Azoarcus olearius: one gene and its partner. The protein of the gene in region 1 interacts with the protein of each later gene in a pairwise test. Links are inferred from orthologs where the notes say so. Each region holds a gene or a part of one and is shown in the gene's direction. Other genes may lie near its edges.

Evidence for each region. The genes of interacting proteins can lie anywhere in the genome.
Region 2: the proteins of dqs_RS03605 (region 1) and dqs_RS01075 interact in binary tests that used the Escherichia coli proteins (3 or more experiments, as listed by UniProt). The link is inferred for Azoarcus olearius from one-to-one orthologs.

Annotation. Positions count from the first base shown.
Region 1 is NZ_CP016210.1:747,005-750,012, forward strand. The notes cover bases 45-2,984. They hold dqs_RS03605 (bifunctional alpha/beta hydrolase/class I SAM-dependent methyltransferase), read left to right. Parts: upstream 45-601; coding sequence 602-2,368; downstream 2,369-2,984. Other genes in these bases: dqs_RS03600 (CDP-alcohol phosphatidyltransferase family protein), read left to right, coding at 45-594; dqs_RS03610 (phosphatase PAP2/dual specificity phosphatase family protein), read left to right, coding at 2,365-2,984. Outside these bases: more of dqs_RS03600, read left to right, coding at 1-44; more of dqs_RS03610, read left to right, coding at 2,985-3,008.
Region 2 is NZ_CP016210.1:234,826-238,565, forward strand. What follows is about bases 44-3,715. They hold dqs_RS01075 (AAA family ATPase), read left to right. Parts: upstream 44-443; coding sequence 444-3,515; downstream 3,516-3,715. Other genes in these bases: dqs_RS01070 (exonuclease SbcCD subunit D), read left to right, coding at 44-447. Outside these bases: more of dqs_RS01070, read left to right, coding at 1-43. UniProt on the Escherichia coli protein: SbcCD cleaves DNA hairpin structures. These structures can inhibit DNA replication and are intermediates in certain DNA recombination reactions. The complex acts as a 3'->5' double strand exonuclease that can open hairpins.

The DNA of each region.
Region 1 (3,008 bases):
CTCAAGTCGCGTTTCCAGTCCCTGCTTCGCCCCCTGGTGCGCCGGCTTGCGGCCGCGGGCGTCACAGCCAACCAGGTCACGCTCGCCGCGGCCGCCGTGTCCATCGCGCTGGGCGCGTTGCTGTTCTTCGTGCCGCGGCCGGCGCTGTTCCTGCTGCTGCCGGGGTGGATGTTCCTGCGCATGGCGCTGAACGCCATCGACGGCATGCTCGCGCGCGAGTTCGGCCAGAAGTCGGCGCTTGGCGCCTACCTTAACGAACTCGCCGACGTCATCGCCGACGCGGCGCTGTTCCTGCCGTTCGCACTGGTGCCGCCGTTCGGGTGGGAAAGTGTGGGTGCGGTGACCCTGCTTGCCTCGTGGTCCGAGATGGCCGGCGCCCTCGGGCCGATGGTCGGCGCGCCGCGTTGCTATGACGGGCCGATGGGCAAGAGCGACCGCGCGTTCCTGTTTGGCGCCCTCGGCCTCTGGCTGGGGCTGGCCGGCACGCTGCCCGGCTGGCTGGCGTGGGTAATGCCCGCCGCGGCCGCGGCGATCGCGCTCAATCTCATCAACCGCGTGCGCAGCGGCGTGCGCCAGGCTTCTTCGTCCCGTTGAGGGTTACATGACCACTACCCGTCCGGTCCAGCAACACCATTTCACCACCCACGATGGCGTCGCCCTGTTCTATCGCTACTGGCCCGCCACGGCGCCGCGGCGCGGCTGCGTGGTGATGTTCCACCGTGGCCACGAGCACTCGGGGCGCATGGCGCATCTGGCCGATGAACTGGCGCTGCCGGAATTCGACATCTTCGCCTGGGATGCCCGCGGCCACGGCATGTCGCCGGGCGCGCGCGGCGACTCGCCCAGCCTGGGCAGCTCGGTGCGCGACGTGCAGACCTTCATCGAGCATATCCGCGACACCTGGGGCATTGCCGAGCAGGACATGGCGGTGCTGGCGCAAAGCGTCGGTGCTGTGCTGGTGAGCACCTGGGCGCACGACTACGCGCCGCGCGTGCGCTGTCTGGTGCTCGCGTCGCCGGCGTTCAAGGTCAAGCTCTACGTGCCGTTCGCGCGCGCCGGTCTGGCGCTGATGCGGCGCCTGCGCGGCAATTTCTTCGTCAACAGCTACGTCAAGTCCAAGTTCCTCACGCACGATCCGGCGCGCCAGGCGTCCTACGACGCCGATCCGCTGATCGCGCGCGCGATCTCGGTCAACATCCTGCTTGCGCTGTACGAGGCCGGCGAGCGTGTGGTCGCCGACGCGCAGGCGATCACGGTGCCGACGCAGCTGCTGATCTCCGGTGCCGACTGGGTGGTGCATCACGCGCCCCAGCACGCGTTCTTCGACCGCCTGGGTTCCGCCGTCAAGGAAAAGCACGTGCTGCCCGGCTTCTTCCACGACACCCTGGGCGAGCGCGACCGCACGCTCGCGATCGACAAGGTGCGCGACTTCATCCTGCGCCAGTTCGCCGCTGCGCCCCAGCGCGTCGGCCTGCTGGAATCGCATCGCCAGGGACCAAGCTTTGAAGAAGCGCGCGCGCTCGCGGCGCCGCTGCCGGCGCTCAGCCCGCGAGGGTTGTACTGGAAGGCCTATCGCGCCGGGCTGCGCGTGGGCGGCTGGCTGTCGGCCGGTGTCCGGCTGGGGCACGACACCGGCTTCGATTCCGGCAGCACGCTCGACTATGTCTATCGCAACACCCCTACGGGCCGTGGCCCGCTCGCGCCGCTGGGGCGGCTGGTGGACCGGCGGTACCTCGATGCGATCGGTTGGCGCGGTATCCGCCAGCGCAAGCTGAACGTCGAAGAACTGCTGCAGAAGGCGCTCGCGCTGCTGCAGCGCGACGGCCGCCCGGTGCGGGTGCTCGACATCGCCGCCGGCCACGGCCGTTACGTGCTCGAGGGCCTGGCGCGGGCGCCCCAGCGCGTGGAAGCCATCCTGCTGCGCGACTTCAGCGAGATCAACGTGCGCGACGGCAGCGCCCTGATCGCCGCGAAGGGGCTGGCGGACATCGCCCGCTTCGAGCGCGGCGACGCGTTCGACGAGGCGTCGGTCGCCACGGTCCGCCCGCGTCCCACCATCGGCATCGTCTCCGGGCTCTACGAACTCTTTCCCGACAACGATGCGGTGCGCCGCTCGCTCGCCGGCATGGCCGCGGCGGTCGAACCCGGTGGCTACCTGATCTACACCGGCCAGCCCTGGCACCCGCAGCTCGAAATGATCGCCCGCGCGCTCACCAGCCATCGCGGCGGCGCGGCCTGGGTAATGCGGCGGCGCTCGCAGGCGGAGATGGACCAGCTGGTGGAGGCGGCGGGCTTCGACAAGCTGGAGCAGCGGGTGGACGAGTGGGGCATCTTCACCGTCTCGCTGGCGCGCCGGCGCGCCGCATGAGCCGCCCCGTGCCCGCGCTGGCGCTGCCGCTGACGGACGGGCGCATCCACTGGCTGCGCAGCATCGGCTGGCTGGTGCTGCTCGGCCCCTTCTTCTTTCTCAGCTACGGCTACGCCAATTCCATGGCCGCGGCGCGCGGCGTCACCGACGCGCTGTTCTTCGAGTGGGAGCGCGCGATTCCCTTCGTGCCGTGGAGCATCGTGCCGTACTGGTCGATCGACCTGCTCTACGGCCTGTCCTTCCTGTGCTGCCGGAGCGCGCAGGCGGTCGATCGCCAGGCGTATCGTCTGCTCGCCGCGCAATGCGTGTCGGTTGCCTGCTTCCTGCTGTTCCCGCTGCGTTTCGCGTTCGAGCGGCCCGCCGCGGACGGTCTGCCCGGCACCCTGTTCACGCTGCTCGCCGGCTTCGATCAGCCCTACAACCAGGCGCCCTCGCTGCACATCAGCCTGCTGGTGATCATCTGGGCGTGCTTCGCCCGCGCCGTGCCGGGGCGCTGGCGCGGGGTGGTCCATGTCTGGGCGCTGGCGATCGGGCTCTCGGTGCTGACCACCTACCAGCACCACTTCATCGATGTGCCGACGGGCGCCGCGGTGGGCCTGCTGTGCCTCTGGTTGTGGCCGGAGCGCGGACCTTCTCCGCT
Region 2 (3,740 bases), 510 kb from region 1 along the record:
AAGTACAGCTTCGCCGAGGCCGGCCACGCCAAGTCGGTGAACCTGGTGGAGATGGACGCCGCTGGCCGCTGCACGGTGGAGCGCGTCGCGCTCGCGCCGCGCCGCGACCTGCGGATCGTCGAAGGCACGCTGGCGGACATCATCGCCGGCGCCGCCGCCGACCCCGGCCGCGACGACTACCTGCTCGCCCGCCTCAGCGACAGCGGCGCGCTGCTCGACGCCATGGGCAAGCTGCGCACCGCCTATCCCAACGCGCTCGCCATCGAACGCCCGTTGCACGCGGGCGACGGCCCCGGCCGCGCGGCGGCCGACCACCGCCGCATCCGCATCGAAGACCTCTTCGCCAGCTTCTACGCCGAAACCGCCGGCCACCCGCTGGAAGCCGAGGCCATCGCCACCGTGCAGCGCATCGTCGGCGCCATCGAGCAGGAGGCGCGCCACGCATGAAGCCGCTCAAGCTCAGCCTGCAAGCCTTCGGCCCCTTCGCCGGGCGCGAGGAGATCGACTTCACGCTGTTGCCGGAAGGGGCGCTGTTCCTGATCTCCGGCCCCACCGGCGCCGGCAAGACCTCCATCCTCGACGGCATCACCTACGCGCTGTATGGCGACACCTCCGGCGGCGAGCGCAGCGCGCGCGAGATGCGCAGCCATCACGCCGACGCCGCGCTGCTCACCGAGGTGGAATTCGAGTTCGCGCTCGGCGCCCGCCGCTACCGCGTGCGCCGCGTGCCCGAGCAGGAACGCGCCGCGCAGCGCGCCACCAAGTCGGGCGACGGCCTGGTGAAGGTGCTGGCGCGTGCCGAACTCCACCGTCTGGACGATGACGGCGTCACCTGGCTGCCGCTGGCGCACAAGACCACCGAGGTCACCAGCGAACTGACGGCGCTGCTCGGCTGCCAGGCGGAACAGTTCCGCCAGGTGGTGCTGCTGCCGCAGGGCCAGTTCCGCAAGCTGCTCACCGCCAGCTCCGGCGAGCGCGAGAAGATCCTCGAAACCCTGTTCGGTACGGCCGCCTACAAGCGGCTGCAGGACGCGCTCAAGCAGGAGGCGCAGGCGCTGCAGAAGGCCGCCGACGAAACCCGCCTGCGGCGCGACACCTTGCTGCAGCAGGCGGCCGCCGAGTCGGTCGAGGGCCTGCGCGGCCAGGCGGAAGCGCTGGACGCTGAACTGACGCGGCTGGCGGGCGAGGAAAGCGCCGCGCGCAGCGCCGACACCGCCGCGCAGGCGGCGTTGCAGCAGGGGCGGGCGCTTGCCGCCCAGTTTGCCGAGCAGCACACCGCCGGCGCCGCGCTCGCCGCGGTCGAGGCGCGCGCCGGCGAGATCGCCGCGCTGCGCCAGCGCGAAGCCGCCGCGCGCCGCGCGCTGCAGGTGGTGCCGGCCGATGAGGCCTGCGCGGGTGCCGGGCGCCAGCTCGCGCTTGCCCGGCAGCGCGCGGCCGAAGCCGGCGAGCGCGTCGCCACCGCCGCGGCGGCGATGCAGCAGGCGAGGGCCGGGCTGGAGGCCGACAAGGCGCGCGCGCCGCAGCGCGACACCGCCCAGCGCGAGCTGCTGCAGCTGGAAGCGCTCGCCGCCCAGGTGGAGCAACTCGCCACCGCCGAACGCGAACTCGCCGCCCGCCGAAGCCAGGCCGCCGCCGCCGAGCAGGCGCTGGCGCAGGCGCGCCACGCCGCCGCCGAGGCCGAACAGGGCCGCGCCGCGCTCGTCGTCCGCGTCGACCAGCTCGCGCCGCGCGCGGCCGAGGCGGAAGCGCTGGCGCTGCGCGTGGCCCAGGCCGAACAGCGCGAAGCGGATGCCCAGCGCCTTGCTGCCCGCCGCAAGGCGCTGGCCGAGGCCACGGCGGCGGAAGCGCAGGCGCGGCAGGCGATGGATGCGGCGCGCGCCGCGCTCGATGCCGCCCGCGACGCCCAGCAGGCGCTCGATGGTCTGTGGCGCGAGGCGCAGGCCGCCATCCTCGCCCGTCACCTGCACGATGGCGCGCCCTGCCCGGTGTGCGGCAGCGCCGTCCATCCCGGCCCCGCCACCCACGCCGGCGAGCTGCCTTCCGAGAGCGCGCTGCGCGAAGCCGCGGCGCGCAGCCGCGAAGCGGAGCAGGGTTTCGAGGCCCGCCGCGCCGCCTTCGACCGCGCCGCGCAGGCCCGCACCGCGGTGGAGGCCGAGGTCGGCGCCCTCGCCGGCGCCTTGCGCGCGGCGGGCGACGACGGCGTGCAGGCCGACATGCTGGTCGAAACCGCGGCCGACCTGCGTCAGCGCCTCGCGGTCGCGCGCCAGGCGGGGGCGGAATTGACCGCGGCGCGCGACCGGCTGCAAGCGCTGGAGCAGGCGCAGCGCAATGCTCTTGCCGCGCAGGAGCAGGCGGCCACCGCCGCCCAGTCCGCCGCGAGCGCGCTGCACGGCGCGGAGCGGGTGGTCGAGGCCCGGCGCGAGGCGGTGCCGGCCGCACTGCGTCCCGCCGGCGCGCTTGCCGCGGCCTTGAAGACCGCCCGCAGCGCGCTCGACACGCTGCTCGCCGCCTCGCAGCAGGCGCAGGCCGCGCATGCCGGCGCGGAGGCCGCGCTCGCGGCCGCCCACGCCCAGCGCGACACGCTGGCGCAGGCTGAAACCGAGCAAGCGGCGGCGCTGGAGCAGGCGCAGGTGGTGTTCGCCCGCGCGCTCGCCGCCGCCGCTTTCGATGACGAGGCGGGCTACCGCGCTGCCCGGCTCGCCGCCGCCGACATCGACCGCCTCGCCGCCAGCCTGCGCCAGCACGACGAGGATGCCGCCGCCGCGCGCGAACGCCTCGCCCGCGCCGACCAGGCCGTCGCCGGCCGTACCCCGCCGCAGCTTGCCGAGCTGGAAACCTCCGCCCAGGCCGCCCGTGCCGCGATCGACGCGGTGCTGGCGCGCAGCGCCGACCTGCGCGGTGCGCTGGAGAAAACCCGCTACACCCTGGCCCTGCTCGACGAACTCGCGGCCCGCAATGCAGACATCGAGGCGCGCTACCGCATCACCGGCGAACTCGCGGCGATCGCCAACGGCGACAACGGCCGCAACCTCACCTTCCAGCGCTACGTGCTCGCCGCGCTGCTGGACGACGTGCTGCGCGCCGCCTCGCTGCGGCTGAAGGCGATGAGCCGCGGCCGCTACCTGCTGCAGCGGCGCGAGGAAGTCGCCGACGCCCGCCGCGCCGCCGGGCTCGATCTCGAAGTGCTGGACGACTACACCGGTCGCGCCCGCCCGGTTGCCACGCTCTCCGGCGGCGAAGGCTTCATGGCCTCGCTATCGCTCGCGCTCGGGCTCTCGGACGTGGTGCAGGCCTACGCCGGCGGGGTGCAGCTCGACACCCTGTTCATCGACGAAGGCTTCGGCAGCCTCGACCCGGAATCGCTCGACATGGCAATGCGTACCCTGATCGACCTGCAGCGCCAGGGCCGGATGGTGGGGGTGATCTCGCACGTCGAGGAGATGAAGCAGCAGATCGACGTCGCGATCGAGGTGGTGCAGGGAGTGAGGGGGAGCCGGGTGCGGGTGCGGGGGTGAGTAGCGAAGGCGAGTATGGCTCCCGCCGGCTGGCCCGTTTTGCTCCCTCCCCTTCAAGGGGGTGAGGACGGGGTTTCGGCAAGCATTGCTCGCCGCCGGCCGAACGACAGTGCCTCCTAGCACTGGCTACCGGGCTGGGGTGGGGATGGGGTTTCGTTCAGCGCTCGCCGAATCCACCCCATCCCCTGGCCAGTAGTCTCGGCTTTGCCTCACCGCTCCGCAGGC